One region of the Streptomyces sp. S063 genome, then DNA from elsewhere that is predicted to be linked to it. Evidence: riboswitches for the same ligand, from Rfam matches in the RefSeq annotation. Region 1 holds a riboswitch; each other region holds the start of a gene.

Region 1 (4,344 bases):
CGTCCTGGCCGTCCGTGCCGGGGGTGTCCCAGGCCATGCCCCTCTCGACCATGTGGACGTCCGTGCCTGCCTCGGCGAGGCGGAGGGCGGCCACGGAGCCGCCGTATCCGGTGCCGACGACCAGGACCGGTACATGGGCCCCGGATCCGACCGGTGCCGCCGCCGCACGGACATCCGCCCATGCCCGTGGGGCGTGCCCGGCGATCGCGGCGACCCCCCAGAAGAGAACCTGTTCCAGTGATGAAACTTGGGGGTAATTTCCCGGCGACCCCCGGTACGACGAAGGAGCCCCGGACCGTGCGGTCCGGGGCTCCTCGCGCTGTTCGGGCGCGCGGGGATCAGTAGGCGCCGAAGACGTTGTCGATCGAGCCGTAGCGGTCCGCGGCGTAGTTGCACGCGGCCGTGATGTTGGCGACCGGGTCGTAGCTGTCGGTCGAGGTGCCGGGCACGTGGTAGGCCTGGAACGTCGGGTCGATGACCTGGAGCAGCCCCTTGGACGGGGTGCCCTTGACCGCGTTGGAGTCCCAGTTGTTGATGGCGTTCGGGTTGCCGGAGGACTCGCGCAGGATGTTGCGGTGGATGCCCTCATAGGTGCCGGGGATGCCCCGCTCGGCCATGATCGCCAGCGATTCCCGGATCCAGCCGTCGAGATCGTTCGTGTAGGTGACGGCCTTCTTCTCGGCGGCCGGAGCCGCCTTGGCCACGGGGGCGGTGTTGAGGCGCTCCGACCGGTCGGCGCGGTCCGCCGCGGCACCGCGCGCGGCGGACGGGGAAGCCTTGGCCGCCTTGTCCTTGGACGAAGCGGCGGACGCGGCTCCGATGACCAGCTTGATACCGGGGTGAATGAGATCGGGATTCGATCCGATGACCTTCCGGTTACCTTCGTACAACTTCTTCCATCCGCCGCTGACGGAATGCTCGCGGGCGATCTTGGAAAGGGTTTCGCCGGCCACCACAGAATGCTTGGCAGGGTCGGCCTTCGCGGCGGAATTCGCCGGCGTGGCCGCCGCGGCGGGCGCCACGGCCTGCGGGGCGACGGCGGGTGCGGGAGCGGCGAAGGCGCTGGTGGCGCCGATCACCGGGAGGGCGAGGACGGCTCCACCGGTGGTCACGGCGGCGAGGCCGCGGCCGAGCGAGGTGGACTTGGGACGGCGGTGCTGACCCTTTGCGGGCATGGGGGTTTTCCTCTCCGGCGCCTGCGAGGTGAGCTGTCGGATTCAGACGGGAGATGTCTGGCCGCACGGTCGTGCGACTTCACCCCAAGCCGTTCCGGTTACGGATCGGCGACTTACCTGGGTCCCCCGCTCCTGCCGTACGTGAGTGGGTTTCGGATTCCCGGACGGCGGCAGGATTCGGCGTTCCATCCGGATTGACGGTGACCGTAGGCGAGAAACGCCGGACGGAACAAGCCCCCCATTCCTGATCTCCTTTTCCGCACATGATCGAATTGCGGAATTCCCGGATCGGGTGACGCCGTCATGGCGTCAACTTTCTTCGCACAGAAGGGAACCGATGCGTCCACTTCGACGTCCGGACTCTCGGACGTGACGCTCACCACTCCCTCGCGGCGATGGCGAGAACGGGACCAAACAAATGCTCCCAGAATCCCCGATAGGACCTTTACGGATCAGGAGACCCATAGAGGTCAAATCGACCATATCGGAATAACGAAACGGGCCAATCGGGCACTCTAGGCAGGGGCGGTCGAAGGGTCCGCGCGGCGATCGCTTACGGTGTGGGGTGGAGACTAGTAAGCCAACCCTTACCTCCGACGTACGCTGTACCTGCCCGCGTTCGCCCGCCCCGAAGGATCACCACGCCATGACACGCCCCGTCCGCGTCGCCATTGTCGGAGCCGGCCCCGCCGGTATCTACGCTGCGGACGCGCTGCTCAAATCCGAGGTCTGCCAGGACCCGGGGGTCTCCATCGACCTCTTCGAGCGCATGCCCGCGCCCTTCGGCCTCATCCGCTACGGCGTGGCCCCCGACCACCCGCGGATCAAGGGCATCGTGAAGGCCCTGCACCAGGTGCTGGACAAGCCCCAGATCCGGCTCTTCGGGAACGTCAGCTACCCGCACGACATCGGCCTGGACGACCTGCGGTCGTTCTACGACGCGGTGATCTTCTCCACCGGCGCCGAGGCCGACCGCGCGCTCGACATCCCCGGCATCGAGCTGGACGGCTCCTACGGCGCGGCCGAGTTCGTCTCCTGGTACGACGGGCACCCCGAGGTCCCGCGCACCTGGCCGCTCACCGCGGAGAAGGTCGCCGTGCTCGGCGTCGGGAACGTGGCCCTGGACGTGGCCCGGGTCCTGGCCAAGACGGCCGACGAGCTGCTGCCCACCGAGATCCCGGACAACGTCTACCAGGGCCTCAAGGAGAACAAGGCGCTGGAGGTGCATGTGTTCGGGCGGCGTGGCCCGGCGCAGGCCAAGTTCAGCCCGATGGAGCTGCGGGAGCTGGACCACTCCCCCAACATCGAGGTCATCGTCAATCCCGAGGACATCGACTACGACGAGGGCTCCATCGCGACCCGCCGCGAGAACAAGCAGGCCAACATGGTCGCGCAGACTCTGGAGAACTGGGCGATCCGCGACACCGGCGACCGCCCGCACAAGCTGTTCCTGCACTTCTTCGAGTCCCCGGTCGAGATCCTCGGCGAGGACGGCAAGGTCACCGCGCTGCGCACCGAGCGCACCGAGCTGGACGGCACCGGCAACGTCCGGGGCACCGGCCGGTTCACCGACTGGGACATGCAGAGCGTCTACCGCGCCGTGGGCTACTACTCCGAGGAGCTGCCCAAGCTCCCGTTCGACGTGACCTCCGGCACCGTCCCGCACGAGGCGGGCCGCGTCATCGCCGGGAACGAGCACATGACCTCGGTCTACGTCACCGGCTGGATCAAGCGCGGTCCGATCGGCCTGATCGGGCACACCAAGGGCGACGCCAACGAGACGGTCGCCTGCGTCCTGGAGGACCGTGCCGCCGGCCGTCTGCCCGAGCCGGCGACGCCCGCTCCGGAGGCCGTCGAGGCCTTCCTCCAGGACCGGGGCGTCCGGTACACGACCTGGGAGGGCTGGCACAAGCTGGACGCCCACGAGCAGGCGCTGGGCGCGGCCCAGGGCCGTGAGCGGATCAAGGTCGTGGAGCGCGAGGGCATGCTGGACGCCTCCGGCGCCTGATCACCACGACGCCTTCTAGGAGGCCGGATCCGGAGGGTCCATCGGACGCCCCGGGTCCGGCCTCCTGAAGGTGCGCCACAGATCGGGCCCGGACTCCCGCTCCGTCCTGGGCTGCCGCGCCCGCGGAGCCGCGGTCCAGCGGGCCGCGAGCAGGAGCGCGATGTCGTCGGGACGGTCGGTGGCCGCCCGGGCTTCCCCGATGACCTGGTCGGCCGTCTCGGCCAGGGGGACCGCGCCGATGCGTTCGACGGTGGCGCGCAGCCGCTCGATCCCCTCGTCGATGTCCGTCCCCGGGCGCTCGATCAGCCCGTCCGTGAACAGGGCCAGCATCGCCCCCGGTTCGAGCCGCATCTCCGTGACCGGGTAGGCCGCGTCCCCGTCGACCCCGAGCACGATGCCGCCGGGCAGGTCCAGCACCTTCGTCCGGCCGTCGGGCCCCCGCAGCACGGGCTGCGGATGCCCCGCCCGTACAGCGCGGGCCACGCCGGTCGCCGGGTCGAGGGTGATGTAGCAGCAGCTCGCGAACTGCCCCGGGTCGAGGTCGATCAGCAGCCGGTTGGTGCCGCTCATCACCTCCCGCGGATCATGGTTGCTCAGCGCGAACGCCCTGACGGCGCTCCGTAGTTGCCCCATCGTCGCGGCGGCGGAGACACCGTGGCCCTGGACGTCCCCGATGATCAGGGCGAGTTCGCGGCCGGTCTCGATGACGTCGTACCAGTCGCCGCCCACATCCATGCCCTGGGTGCCCGAGAGATAGCGCCCCAGCGTGTCCACCCCGTCCACCTCGGGCAGCCGGTGCGGCAGCAGCGCGTCCTGGAGTCCGCGGGCGAGGGCCGACTCGCTGTCGTAGCGCTGGGCGCGTTGCAGGGCCTGCGCGATCAGCCCGGCCAGAGCCGTCAGGACCGTACGCTCCTCCGGGCTGAAGCCCCGCGGCCGGTCGAAGCCGAGGATGCAGGAGCCGACAGGCCGCCCCGAGGCGATGAGCGGCAGGAACGCCCGCGCCCCGACATCCGTGTCGATCGGGATGCCCGGATAGGCCTCGGCCAGGCGCTGCATGGACTCGAAGAAGATCGGGCGCCCCGTGGTGAGGGTCTCCACCCCGGGAATGCTGACGTCGAGGCCGACCCCGTCGAACCGGTCGAGGAAGCCCTTGGGGAACCC
Region 2 (4,344 bases), 2.5 Mb from region 1:
TAGAAGCGCACCCCGCCGACGACCTTGTAGGGCAGGCCGACGCGGATGAAGATCTCTTCGAAGACGCGGGACTGGGCGTTGGTGCGGTAGAAGACGGCGACGTCGCCCGCCTTGGCGTCGCCCGCGTCGGTGAGCCGGTCGATCTCGTCGGCGACGAACTGCGCCTCGTCGTGCTCGGTGTCGGCGACATAGCCGGTGATGCGGGCGCCGGAGCCGGCGTTGGTCCAGAGGTTCTTGGGGCGGCGGCTCTCGTTGCGCTCGATGACGGCGTTGGCCGCGGAGAGGATCGTCTGCGTGGAGCGGTAGTTCTGCTCCAGCAGGATCGTCGTGGCACTGGGGTAGTCCTCCTCGAACTGGAGGATGTTGCGGATGGTCGCGCCCCGGAAGGCGTAGATCGACTGGTCCGCGTCACCGACCACGCACAGCTCGGCGGGGGCGTCGCTCTCGCCGGCCGGGCCGACCAGCTCACGGACCAGCGTGTACTGGGCGTGGTTGGTGTCCTGGTACTCGTCGACGAGGACGTGGCGGAAGCGGCGGCGGTAGTGCTCGGCGACGTCCGGGAAGGCCTGGAGAAGGTGGACCGTCGTCATGATGATGTCGTCGAAGTCCAGGGCGTTGGCCTCGCGCAGGCGGGCCTGGTAGAGCGCGTACGCCTGGGCGAGGGTCTTCTCGAACCCGTCGGCGGCCTGCCCGGCGAAGGTCTCCTCGTCGATGAGCTCGTTCTTGAGGTTGGAGACCTTGGCGGTGAAGGACTTCGGCGGATACCGCTTGGGATCGAGATCCAGATCGCGGCAGACCAGGGCCATCAGGCGCTTGGAGTCGGCGGCGTCGTAGATCGAGAACGACGAGGTGAAGCCGAGCTTCTTCGACTCGCGGCGCAGGATGCGGACGCACGCGCTGTGGAAGGTCATGACCCACATGGCGTTGGCGCGCGGGCCGACGAGCTGCTCGACGCGCTCCTTCATCTCGCCCGCGGCCTTGTTGGTGAAGGTGATCGCGAGGATCTGCCCGGGGTGCGTGCCGCGCTCGGCCAGCAGGTGGGCGATGCGGTGGGTGAGCACCCGGGTCTTGCCGGAGCCGGCCCCGGCGACGATGAGCAGCGGGGATCCGGCGTGCACGACGGCGGCGCGCTGCTCGGTGTTGAGCCCGTCGAGCAGCGCGGCGGAGTCGATCGCCGGGCGCGGGTGACCGTCCCGGTAGTACCCGTCCCGGGGCGGCGGGGGCGCGTCGTAGACGCCCTCGAAGAGGCCCTCCGGCACCGCTTCGGGCGCGTGGTCCTCGGGGGGCGGCGGGGGGCCGTCCTCCGCGGGCTGGAGGCCGGTCAGGAAGTTGTCGTCAAAGAGGCTGCTCATCGCCTCCCGAGTCTAGGCGGCCGGACTGACAACCTTCCGCCGAAGCCGGGAAGCGGGGACCTCAGCCCCACGCACGGAGAGCGGACGTACGCGTTCCGTGAAAAAGCGCCCGGTCGGAGGGGGTGCGGGACCCCCGATCCGGAAAGGTCACGAAAATGTATCGGGCATATCGCTCATCGTCCTTCCCAGCGGTGGGGCGCTTTGGCTAGCGTGCTCGGTCAGGTGATCCGTACCTCCCTGAGGCGAACCGCGCCTGACGGACACCTCTGCCGAATCCGGCCTGCCGTCCTGGCAGTTCGGAACCGGGGACCCACACGCAGAACCGGGGTGAATCGGTCCGTGCCCTCGCATGCGGACCGTAGGACAGCCTTCCGTTCCGTCCGAACCCGACAGCTAACCCGGTAGGCGGTCCACGGAAGGAGATGCCGGTCTTGGCATCGCATCGCAAGCCGCGCACGAAGGTGCGCACCACCACCCCCGCCGTCGGGCTGACGACGGCCGCGCTGGCCTCCGTGACGTTGCTCTCCACGCAGAGCGCCACGGCCGCGCCCGCGGAGCCGAAGCCCGCCATCGAGGACGTCCAGAAGAAGGTCGACGCCCTGTACCGGCAGGCGGGCACGGCGACCCAGGAGTACAACCGGGCCAAAGCCGCCTCCGCGTCGCAGCAGAGGAAGGTCGACGGCCTGCTCGCGGACGTGGCGAAGCGGACCGAGAGGATCAACGAGGCGCGCCGGGCGCTGGGCTCCTACGCGGCTGCCCAGTACCGCAGCGGTGGCATCGCGCCCACGGCGACTTTCTTCTTCGCGGACGACCCGCAGGGGTACTTCGACCAGAGCCGGCTGATGGACCGGGCGACGGAGCGGCAGCAGAAGGCCGTGAGCGACTTCCGTACGCAGCAGGCATCGGCGGCGAAGAAGCGCGCGGAGGCCGTGAAGAGCCTGGAGACCCTGACCGAGACGCAGGCCACGCTCGCCTCCAGCAAGAAGGACGTCCAGGCCAAGCTGACCGAGGCGCGCGGGCTGCTGTCCCGGCTGACCGCCGAGGAGAAGGCGCGGCTGGCGGAGCTGGAGCGCAAGAAGGAGGCCGAGGCGAAGGAGAAGGCGGCGAAGCTGGCCGCCCGCCAGGCCGCCGAGGCGAAGGAGAAGGCCGAGGCCGAGGAGAAGGCCCGCGAGGAGGCCGCGCAGGAATCCGGCGGCGGTTCGGGATCCGGATCGGGCAGCGGTACGGACACGGGTCCAGGGTCCGGCTCCGGTACGGACAGCAGTTACGCCGCCAAGGCGGAGAAGGTGCTGGCCTTCGCCCGCGCCCAGATCGGGAAGCCGTACGTGTGGGGGGCGTCGGGCCCCTCCAGTTACGACTGCTCGGGGCTGACACAGGCGGCCTGGCGGGAGGCGGGCGTGACCCTGCCGCGGACCACCTGGGACCAGGTCGAGGTCGGCACGCGGGTCGCCACGTCCGACCTTCAGCCCGGGGACCTGGTCTTCTTCTACGACGACATCAGCCATGTCGGCATCTACAAGGGCGACGGGATGATGATCCACGCCCCGAAGCCCGGTGCGAACGTGCGCGAGGAGTCGATCTACTACATGCCGATCTACGGGAGCGTGCGCCCGGCGTGACCCGGGGCGGTGGCGGCCGGTGAACGGCCGCCACCGCCAGGCTTCAGGTCCGGCCTCAGGTCCAGATCGTCGCGATGAAGATGTTGACGGTCGTCAGGGCGCCGACGGCGATGAACGCGCCCTTGTCGACCTTCTCCTCGTCGCGCTTGACGTAGACCAGGGCGAGGATCACGACCAGCAGCGCCAGCTTGATGCCGATCTTGACGTTGTTGACGGTCTGGTCGTCGGCCTGGTTGAGGCCGACCAGGGCCACGCCGGTGACCAGCATGGTCAGCGCGCCGTGCAGCATCGCGGGGGTGAACCGGGCGGCCCCCGCCCCCATGGCCTTCATCTGCGTCAGGAAGCCGCCCAGCAGGGAGGCGATGCCGATGATGTGCAGGGCGACGAAGACATTGATGAGTACGTCCATGGCTCCGGAGCCTAGCCATGGCCAAAGTTTTACCTTTCAGTGAGGCAAGCCTTCCTCGATCGCTTCGATCATTCGTGACCGGCGAAACGTCACATCAGGGCAATAGCTGTCATGGCGACCCTTTTCTCCGCGCCGGGATTAGCGTCCATCCCGGACCCCGCCGCCACCCCCGGCGGGCAGCCGAGAGGAAGGATGCCGCCCCCGTGGCAGCGCACCGCAGGTCAGCTCATCGAAAACCCAAGCAGCGCCCCCTCACCGGCCCTGCTGCCCGCACCGCCGCCACCTTGGCGCTCGCCGGGGCCGCCACCGCCGGCTCCGTCACCGGGGCGGGCGCGGCCCCCGCCGAACCGGCCCCCACCGCGGCCCAGGTCAAGGCGAAGGTCGACCGGCTGTACCACGACGCCGAGGTCGCCACCGAGAAGTACAACGGGGCGAAGGCCAAGGCGGACGCCGCCACCCGCACCGTCGACGCCCTGACCGACGAGGCCGCCCGCCGCACCGGCCGTCTCAACACCGCCCGGCACGCGCTCGGTTCGCTGGCCACCGCGCAGTACCGTTCCGGCACCCTCGACCCGGCTCTGCAACTGGCGCTCTCCTCCGACCCCGACGCCTATCTGGAACGCGCCTCCTACCTCGACCGGGCGGGCGACCGGCAGACCGGGCTGCTGCGGAACATCAAGCGGCAGGTCTCCCGGATCGCCCAGGTCAAGGCCCGCGCCGACGAGGAGACCGAACGCCTCGCCGCCCGCCGCGCCGAACTGCGCGAGCACCGCACCGCGGTCCGCGCCAAGCTCGCCGACGCCCGGAAGCTGCTGGACACCCTGACCGCCGCCGAACGCGCCGACTACGAGCGCTCGGCCGACACCCGGCACGGCGGCGGCCCGGACCGTTCCGACCGCTCCACCGCCCGCAGCGGCTCGGTCGCCGCTCCGAACTCCCGCGCCGGGCAGGCCATCGCCTTCGC
Region 3 (4,344 bases), 4.4 Mb from region 1:
GAGCTCCTCGTAGTACTCGGTCATCTCGGCGGCCGAGCGGGACTTGCCCTCGAACTCGTAGACGCCGTCCTTGTAGAACTCGGACGCGGCGACGTCGAGCGCGAGCGCGATGTCGCGGCCCGGGACATAACCGGCCTCCTTGATGGCCTCGACGATGAGGTCCAGGGCGGCGCGGTTGGACTCCAGGTTCGGGGCGAAGCCGCCCTCGTCGCCGAGTCCGGTGGACAGGCCCTTGGTCTTGAGGACCTTCTTCAGCGTGTGGTAGATCTCCGCGCCCCAGCGCAGGGCCTCGGAGAAGGACTCCGCGCCGATCGGCGCGATCATGAACTCCTGGATGTCCACGTTGGAGTCGGCGTGCGAGCCGCCGTTCAGGATGTTCATCATCGGAACGGGCAGCAGGTGCGCGTTCGGGCCGCCCAGGTAGCGGAAGAGCGGCAGGTCGGACGCCTCGGAGGCGGCGTGCGCGACGGCCAGCGAGACGCCGAGGATGGCGTTCGCGCCGAGCGAGGCCTTGTTCTCGGTGGCGTCCAGGTCGAACATCGCCTGGTCGATGAGGCGCTGCTCGGTGGCGTCGTACCCGACGAGCTCCGGGCCGATCTGCTCGATGACGGCGAGGACGGCCTTCTCGACGCCCTTGCCCTGGTAGCGGTTGGGGTCACCGTCGCGAAGCTCGATGGCCTCGAACGCACCGGTGGAGGCGCCGGACGGAACGGCAGCACGACCCGTGCTGCCGTCGTCGAGGCCGACCTCGACCTCGACCGTGGGGTTCCCCCGGGAGTCGAGGATTTCCCTGGCTACGACGACGTCGATGGACGGCACGAGGCATCTCCTTCTGGGATCTGACACTGGTTGTGCAGGGTCACTGTGGCCTTGCGACCCGAGCCTATCCGGCCCGGCCGCGTCCGTCGGCCGACCGCCCGCCTCCTGGGACGAAAAAGGACCCGAGGGCCTGCATAGCGGGACAGAACTCTAGATATCTACTGAGGGGTAACAACAAGAGGTGAACGCATGCGGGCCCCCGGGCTCCCGCCGTCCACGAAGAACCCGGCCCGGCGCGCTGGGGGGAAGAGCGCGCCGGGCCGGGAAGCCGTGCGAGGAGAAGTGCCGCCGGACACCGCTCCTCCGGGGAGGAGAGACGGCGATTACTTCAGGTGGAGCTGCTGCCCCGGGAAGATCAGGTCCGCGTCCTTGACGATGTCGTCGTTGAGCTTGAAGAGCTTGCTCCAGCCGCCCTTGACGCCTTCCTTCTGAGCGATCTTGCTCAGGGTGTCGCCGGCCTTGACCTTGTACTCGCCGTCGCCCTTCTCGACCTTCTCGCCGGTCGGGGTGGTGACGGTCTTCTTGCTCTCGGCCTTGGGGGCCTCGCGCTGCTCGCTGCGCGTGGTGGGCTGCTCGGCCTGGCGCTGGGGCTGCGCCTGCTCGGGCTTGCTCTCGGACCGGCCGGAGCCGCCGGGGTTCACGCCCGGGTCCACACCGTCGTTGGTGAGGCCGCCGGCGCCGGCGCAGGCCCAGGCGCCCGGGCCCTGCATGTCGAGAAGCTTCTCGGCGGTGGCGATCTGCTGGTCCTTGGAGGCCAGGTCGGCGCGCGCGGCGTACTGCGTACCGCCGGCGGCGGCCCAGCTGGACTGCGAGAACTGCAGTCCGCCGTAGTAGCCGTTGCCGGTGTTGATGGACCAGTTGCCGCCGGACTCGCACTGGGCGACGGCGTCCCAGGTCTCGACGGAGGCGGCGGAAGCGTTGGTCGCGCCCATCAGCGGGACGGCGACGGCGGCACCGGCGACACCGGCGAGGGTGGCGATACGGGCGGCCTTGGACGGGCGGCGGTGCTTGCCCTTGCTGTTCAGCAGCATGGAACGAATCTCCTCACCGACGCCTACGAGGTGAGCTGTCGGGTTCGGGCTGATGAGTTGCCCGGCCGTGCGTCCTTGCGCACGGCTTCACCCCTAGCCGGTCCCGTACGCCCCCGCGGAGGGGGCCGTGCGGACCCGGCGGCTTACCTGGGTCCCCCGCTCCTGCCTACGGCGCTTACGCGTCTGTTCCCTTCGACCGACGGCAGGATTCGGCGTGACGGTCGACGGGGCCCGCGGTGCGAGCAGTTAGACCGTAAACACAGGCAACCCCGACATTCAAAGATGGACATAGGGGGCAATCGCCCCGAACTCGCGGCAACCGGCAGGCCGTTTCCGCAGGTCGGGGGCGATGTGTGCGAATGAGCCGGAAGGGGCGTGCGAGTTGAAGCAAAGAGACCCATGTCTCACTTACGCAAAGTGGACATAGGCCTCTTAACTGCCTCTGTTTTCGGGGCTTTTTCCCGAATTGGATCAGTTGGCGGCAGGCGCCTCGGCGGGCTCCTCGACATCCTGGCCGACACCCTGATCCGAGCCCCGGTCGAGCCCCAGATCCAGGTTCTGGCCGGGCAGGATCAGGTCCGGGTCGGAGCCCAGGAGGCCCTTGTTGGTCTCGTACAGGCCGGTCCAGCCACCGGGGAGCTCCTGGGCGTTGGCGATCGCCCAGAGGTTGTCGCCGGGCTGCACGGTGTACGCGCCGGCGGTCGCCGCACCGCCGTCCCGGGCGTCACCGTCGCCGCGCGAGGCGTGCCGGCCGGATCCGCGCGGGCCGTCCTCCCGGCCCGACTCGGCCCCCTCGGGCGCAGGGGTGCCGCGGTGCTTGCCGCCCTTGCCTTTCGAGGCGTCGGGAGCGGTGGAGGGGTCCGTGGCGTCGGGGGCGCCGGAGGACGGCGGAGCGGTGGGCGTCACCGACGAGTCGGGGGCTTCACCACTCTTTTCCGCGTCACCACTGCCCCCCTTGTCCGCAGAGTCGCCCTTGCTGCTCTTGTCGCCCTTGCCGGACTCATCAGATTCATCGGACTTGCCGGATTCATCCGCTTCGTCGGGTGCATCCGCTTCGTCCGTCGGGGCGGTCGTCGGGTCGGGGGCCGGCGAGGTGCCCGGGTCGACGCCCGGGAGGCTGCCGTCCACCGCGAGACCCGAGATCACCGCACAGCTCGGCCACGCCTTGGGCCCCTGGTCGTCCAGGACCTTCTCGGCGACGGAGATCTGCTGGGAGCGGCTGGCGAGGTCGGCACGGGGCGCGAACTCCGTACCGCCGTACGCCGACCAGGTCTCCTGCGAGAGCTGGAGCCCGCCGTAGTAGCCGTTGCCGAGGTCGGCGCTCCACATTCCGCCGCTCTCGCACTCCGCGACCCGGTCCCAGGTGGTGGCCTCGGCGGCGGTCGCGCCGCTCGCCCCGAGCAGCGGGATGGCGATGGCCGATCCCGTCACCCCTGCGGCGACGACGATGGCGGGTGCCTGGCGAGGGCGGCGGTGTCTGCCGTTCGCGGAGCCCATGGGTATGCCTTCCGTGCGACTGACAAGCGAGTGACCTGAGCGCCGAGCAGCGGGATTCCGTGCCTGCGGCGGCGCACAAGTGACGCGTGAGCAACGTGCGACCGACGCGTCGAACCGTGAACCTAGCGGGACTCGAACGTGTGTCACAAGTCGATGCAGCGCAGATCACGTGAAAGTCACAGAGTTGACAGAGCGTCACTTTTTTCGGACCGGTTGCCCGGCTCGAACTCGACCGGAAGGGTGCGCAGTCCGCGCATGATGAGCCCGCCACGCCAGCGCAAATCGGCAGGTTCTGCCGCAAGTCGCAGGTCAGGAAGGCGTCTCAGGAGGGTCGCCAGCGCGGTCTGTCCTTCGAGCCGAGCCAGCGGCGCCCCCAGGCAGTAGTGAATGCCGTGCCCGTAGCCGAGGTGCTGATTGTCACGCCGTGCAAGGTCCAGCGTGTCCGGATCCGTGAACCGCTCAGGGTCGCGGTCGGCCGCCGCGAGCACCACGAGTACGGGATCCCCGGCGGCGATCTCCTCGCCGCCCAGGGTCAGCGGCTCGGTGGCGTACCGCCAGGTCGCCATCTCGACCGGCCCGTCGAACCGGAGCAGCTCCTCCAGCCCGGTCGCCGGCAGCGCGCTCTCGCCGGCCTCCAGGGAAGCCTGGAGCGCGGCCCGCTGCTCGGGGTGGCGCAGCAGGGCGTACGTCCCGTTCCCGATCAGGTTGACGGTCGTCTCGAACCCGGCGAAGAGAAGGATGAACGCCATCGCGGCCGCCTCGTTCTCGGTGAGGTGCTCGCCGTGGTCGCTGGCCCGGATCAGCCCGGAGATCAGGTCGTCGCCGGGATTCTCCCTCTTCCGGTGGATGAGTTCGGCGAGATAGCCGCGCATCTTCTTCACCGACCGGGCGACCCCGCCGCGCGGCCCGCCGCCGTGCCGGATCATCATGCCCGCCCAGTCCCGGAAGTCGTCCTGGTCCTCGCGCGGGACGCCGAGCAGGTCGCAGATGGCGTAGA
Region 4 (4,344 bases), 340 kb from region 1:
GCTGCTCGATGTTCCCGCTGCCCACCAGCCGCCAGAACTCCGCGCCATCGGCCGGGTCCGAGAGCGGAATGCTGACATTGCGGACACCGGCCAGCTCGATGTCGTACCCGTCGAGCCGGTGATCGGCGGAGTGCCGGAAGTCGAAGATCGTGTGCAGTCCCAGCCCGCCGAGGAAGGCCGCGTCCTCGGCGGTGGCGTGTGCCAGATGGCCGCTGCGGTAGAGCCGGCCGAAGGCGGTGCGCCGCCCGTCCGCGGTGGGGAGCCCGCCCACATCGCGGAAGTTGCGGACTCCGGTCAGCACGACCTCTGTCGGCGGGATCTGCGGCACCTGCTGCGTCACGGGGACTCCTCGGTTCTCGGGCGTCGGCGCGGCTCTCCGGCGAGGGCGCTCCCGTGACGATACGACATCGATTCGACGGAAAATCATCATGGTCGCCTCCCCGGGGGCGGGTGCCGGGCGGCCCGGCTGACCGGGTGTCAGGCGGTGCCGCTCGCGGCATGTCCGTATTGGTGCATTTCGCAGAACATGCCCCGCTAATGGGGGAGATGGGATTTCGGAGGTGAGCGGGATCATATCCGTGACGGTCCGTGGTGAGAGCGCCGTCGAGCATTCCCGTTGCCCGTAAGGAAATTCAAGATCCGCCATCCACGGAGTGTGACGGGAAATCCGGAGCGATATCGAATCGATGATTCCGCCGGGCAACCGATGGCTTGTTCCGCCCGTCCTGACCGGTTTACGGTCACCGTCAATCCGGACGGATCGCCTAATCCTGCCGCCGCCCGGAATTCGCACCCACCCACTCACGTGTGGCAGGAGCGGGGGAACCAGGTAAGCCGCCGAGCCGGAGTGATCCGGACCGGCTAGGGTGAAGTCGCCGCGACGCGACCGGGCATCTCCAGCCCGAACCCGACAGCTCACCTCGCAGGCGCCGGAGAGGAACTTCCCCATGCCCGCAAAGGGTAAGCACCGTCGTCCGAAGTCCGGCCCGATCTCCCGCGGCGTCCTCGCCGCCGGGACCGGCGGCGCCGCACTCGCCCTCCCGCTCATCGGCGCCACCGCCGTGAACGCCGCGGACCAGACCGCCCCGGCCGCCAAGCCGGCCGCCGCCTCGGTCGCCGCCGCGCACACCGCTCCGGCCGCCGCCCCCGCCGCGTCGAAGGCCGCCCCGAAGACGTACTCCGTGGTCTCCGGCGACTACCTGTCGAAGATCGCCGCCGAGCACCGGCTCAAGGGCGGGTGGGAGAAGCTCTACCAGGACAACCGCTCCACAGTCGGCGACAACCCCAGCCTGATTCACCCGGGCATGAAGCTGACCCTCGGCGCCAAGGGCTCCGCCCCGGCCGAGAAGTCCGCCGCCCCCAAGGCCGCCCCGAAGAAGGCCGAACCGGCCCCGAAGGCCGCGCCGAAGGAAGAAGCCCCGAAGGGCGACACCATCTCCGCCGACGACTCCGAGGGCTCCGGCGCCCCGGCGCGTACCGGCGCCGCCGAGGCCACCGGCTCCGGCTGGTCCGCCCCGCTGGCCAACGCCAACGTCACCACCCAGTACCGCGCTTCCGGCGCCAGCTGGTCCAGCGGCTACCACACCGGCTCGGACTTCCAGGCCGCCACCGGCACCCCCGTCCTCGCCATCGGCCCGGGCACCGTGGTCTCGGCCGGCAACAGCGGCGCGTACGGCAACGAGGTCGTCATCCAGCACGAGGACGGCATGTACTCCCAGTACGCCCACCAGTCCGCGCTGAACGTCTCGGTCGGCCAGACCGTCACCGGCGGCCAGCAGATCGGCCTCTCCGGCTCCACCGGCAACTCCACCGGCCCGCACCTGCACTTCGAGGTCCGCACCGGCCCGAGCTACGGTTCGGACGTCGACCCGATCGCCTACCTGCGTCAGCACGGCGTCTCCCTCTGACCCAGCGGCGACGAGAAGTGTCCGCGAGGGGCGGTGCGCGGCGGCGCACCGCCCCTCGCTTTATTCCGGGTTTACCGAAAACTGACCGGGTGGTCTATCTCACCACCCGTCAACCCCGTATTACGGTCGCGTAGGTCACATCGGACGATGCAGGATAAGTCCTTGTGGCAGACGATTCGAGAAACAACCAGCAGCACACCATCGGGTCGTACGCGGCGATCGGCGACAGTTTCACCGAGGGCGTCGGCGACCCCGGCCCCGACGGGACCTTCGTCGGCTGGGCGGACCGCTTCGCGGTGCTCCTCGCCGACCGGTTGCCGGCCCCCGGCCGGGCCGGCTCCGAGGACGCCCCGCACGAGGACTCCCCGCACGGGGACTTCCGCTACGCCAATCTCGCCGTACGAGGACGTCTCCTCGACCAGATCGTCGAGGAACAGGTCCCGCGCGCCAAGGAACTGGCCCCCGACCTGGTCAGCTTCTGCGCGGGCGGCAACGACATCATCCGACCCGGCACCGACCCCGACGATCTCGCCGAGCGCTTCGAGCGAGCCGTCGCCGAGCTGAGCAACGCCGTCGGCACGGTCATGGTCACCACCGGCTTCGACACCCGGGGCGTCCCGGTACTGCGCCACATGCGCGGCAAGATCGCCACGTACAACGTCCATCTCCGGGCCATCGCCGACCGCTACCAGTGCCCCGTGCTGGACCTGTGGTCGCTGCGCTCCGTCCAGGACCGCCGTGCGTGGGACGCCGACCGGCTGCACCTGTCGCCCGAGGGACACACCCGCGTCGCGCTCCGCGCCGCCCAGGTCCTCGGCCACGACGTGCCCGCCGACCCCGACCAGCCCTGGCCGCCGCAGGCCCAGCGCAGCCCCTTCGACGAGCGGCGCGACAACATCCAGTGGGCCCGCGAATACCTGGTGCCCTGGATCGGCCGACGGCTGCGCGGCGAGTCCTCCGGCGACCACGTCGAGGCCAAGCGCCCGGACCTGCTGCCGCTGTAGGGCCTGCCCCCTCAGGGCTCCAGCAGGGGAAGCGCACGCCGGGGAGTGTTCGGCACGACGAACCCGCCCGGCGGCGTGCCCGTGCCGGACGCCGCCGGTATCCGCTCCAGCACACCGCCGGCGAACACGTCGTACAGCGGCAGCGACTCCAGATGCACATAGCCGATGTGGCAGTCGCACTCGGCGAGCGGGCACGCCCGCGGGCCGAGCGCCCGGCGGTAGCTGCCGTCGTAGAGATTGCCCAGCTCCGCCTCGACGAAGTGGCAGCGCCGCACCGTGCCGTCCCCGTCCACCGAGATGACCGACTCGCCCGTCCGGCAGGGCAGCCCCGCCGAGCGGTGCGGATCACGGCTGTAGGGGAAGAGCGGATCCAGCTCCGTCCACCGCGCCGCCTCCTCGTCCGTGTACGTCTGCCCCTCGGCGGCGTTCACCCAGAGATAGACCTCGCCCGGCAACTCCGCCCGCAGCCGCCGCGCCTCGTCGAGATGCTCGTCGAACCCCACCACGCCCACGCTGTAGCGGATGCCCTTCGCCGACAGCTCCCGGCATTTCCCCAGAAAACGGTCGTACGGGGTCTGCCCCGGGTGGTACGTGCACCAGAGCGCGATCCGCTCCGGATCGGCGTCCGCCAGCCATTCGGTCCGACCGCTCAGGTTCGTCTGGATCGCGACCCGGCCGATGTGCGGCAGCCGGGACAGCTCGGTCAGCGCCCGCCGGTACCAGGAGCGCACCAGGCCCTCGCCCCACGGCGTGAACAACACCGACAGCCGGTCGGTCGTCTGCGCCGCGGCCCAGCCGGTGAACCGCTCCAGCGCCTCCCGGTCCGCCGTGAGCTGCGCACGGCTGTCCCGCCGCTTGGCGAACGGGCAGTAGGGGCAGTCGTAATCACAGGAGGCGAGCGGTCCCCGGTAGAGAATCGTCAGGTCCACGGCCCGGTCACTTCCTCTCGTACGCGGCCATCGCCGCCCGCACCCCGGGGGAGAACAGCGCGGGCCCCAGCGCGTCGGAGTGGGCGAGACCCGACGGGGACAGCCTGAGCAGACCGTCCGGCGCCGCCGCGTCCAGCCAGCCCCGGTCCGCGAACTCCGTCAGCTCGGCCGGGAAGTCCTTCCCCGGATCCGTGCCGAACCGGGCCCGGTACTCCGCCACCGGCAGCCCCGCCGCCTGGAGCAGCGACTGCAACAGGTGCCGCCGACGCGCCTCGGCCGCGTCGACGTACCGGCCGACCTCGGCGCGGGAGAAGTCCTCGGTGGCGGTGAAGCGGTCGATGATCGACCGGATCTCCCGCATGTCCACCGCGTAGTCGAAGGAGTAGTGCAGGGCGGACGTGTACGAACGGGCACCGCAGCCGAGGCCGATCATGCCGTCGGTCTGGCAGGCGTAGTCCTCCGGGCCCTCCTGCTCGCGCGGGGCGTCGGTCCGCCGGAACATCC

The links. A riboswitch is a leader RNA that binds a small molecule or an ion and turns the genes downstream of it on or off. The one in region 1 is predicted to bind cyclic di-AMP.
Region 2: another riboswitch for cyclic di-AMP. It lies ahead of CCZ36_RS21925 (C40 family peptidase); the one in region 1 lies ahead of CCZ36_RS32870 (transglycosylase SLT domain-containing protein).
Region 3: another riboswitch for cyclic di-AMP. It lies ahead of CCZ36_RS12570 (transglycosylase family protein); the one in region 1 lies ahead of CCZ36_RS32870 (transglycosylase SLT domain-containing protein).
Region 4: another riboswitch for cyclic di-AMP. It lies ahead of CCZ36_RS31315 (LysM peptidoglycan-binding domain-containing M23 family metallopeptidase); the one in region 1 lies ahead of CCZ36_RS32870 (transglycosylase SLT domain-containing protein).

The regions. Positions count from the first base shown of each region.
Region 1 is NZ_CP021707.1:7,235,581-7,239,924, reverse strand. Features, by position in the region: partial or broken gene CCZ36_RS32880 (dihydrodipicolinate reductase) at 1-28, shown strand, start outside; partial or broken gene CCZ36_RS36155 (FAD-dependent monooxygenase) at 5-242, opposite strand; gene CCZ36_RS32870 (transglycosylase SLT domain-containing protein) at 339-1,175, opposite strand; cyclic di-AMP (ydaO/yuaA leader) riboswitch at 1,179-1,337, opposite strand; gene CCZ36_RS32865 (FAD-dependent oxidoreductase) at 1,822-3,183, shown strand; gene CCZ36_RS32860 (SpoIIE family protein phosphatase) at 3,199-4,344, opposite strand, start outside.
Region 2 is NZ_CP021707.1:4,697,022-4,701,365, reverse strand. Features, by position in the region: gene pcrA (DNA helicase PcrA) at 1-1,352, opposite strand, end outside; cyclic di-AMP (ydaO/yuaA leader) riboswitch at 1,610-1,776, shown strand; gene CCZ36_RS21925 (C40 family peptidase) at 1,775-2,971, shown strand; gene CCZ36_RS21920 (hypothetical protein) at 3,027-3,380, opposite strand; gene CCZ36_RS21915 (C40 family peptidase) at 3,584-4,344, shown strand, end outside.
Region 3 is NZ_CP021707.1:2,791,884-2,796,227, forward strand. Features, by position in the region: gene eno (phosphopyruvate hydratase) at 1-819, opposite strand, end outside; gene CCZ36_RS12570 (transglycosylase family protein) at 1,143-1,850, opposite strand; cyclic di-AMP (ydaO/yuaA leader) riboswitch at 1,856-2,034, opposite strand; gene CCZ36_RS12575 (transglycosylase family protein) at 2,322-3,347, opposite strand; gene CCZ36_RS12580 (cytochrome P450 family protein) at 3,524-4,344, opposite strand, start outside.
Region 4 is NZ_CP021707.1:6,898,197-6,902,540, forward strand. Features, by position in the region: gene CCZ36_RS31310 (tyrosine-protein phosphatase) at 1-340, opposite strand, end outside; cyclic di-AMP (ydaO/yuaA leader) riboswitch at 785-944, shown strand; gene CCZ36_RS31315 (LysM peptidoglycan-binding domain-containing M23 family metallopeptidase) at 948-1,907, shown strand; gene CCZ36_RS31320 (SGNH/GDSL hydrolase family protein) at 2,072-2,911, shown strand; gene CCZ36_RS31325 (STM4011 family radical SAM protein) at 2,923-3,840, opposite strand; gene CCZ36_RS31330 (STM4012 family radical SAM protein) at 3,848-4,344, opposite strand, start outside.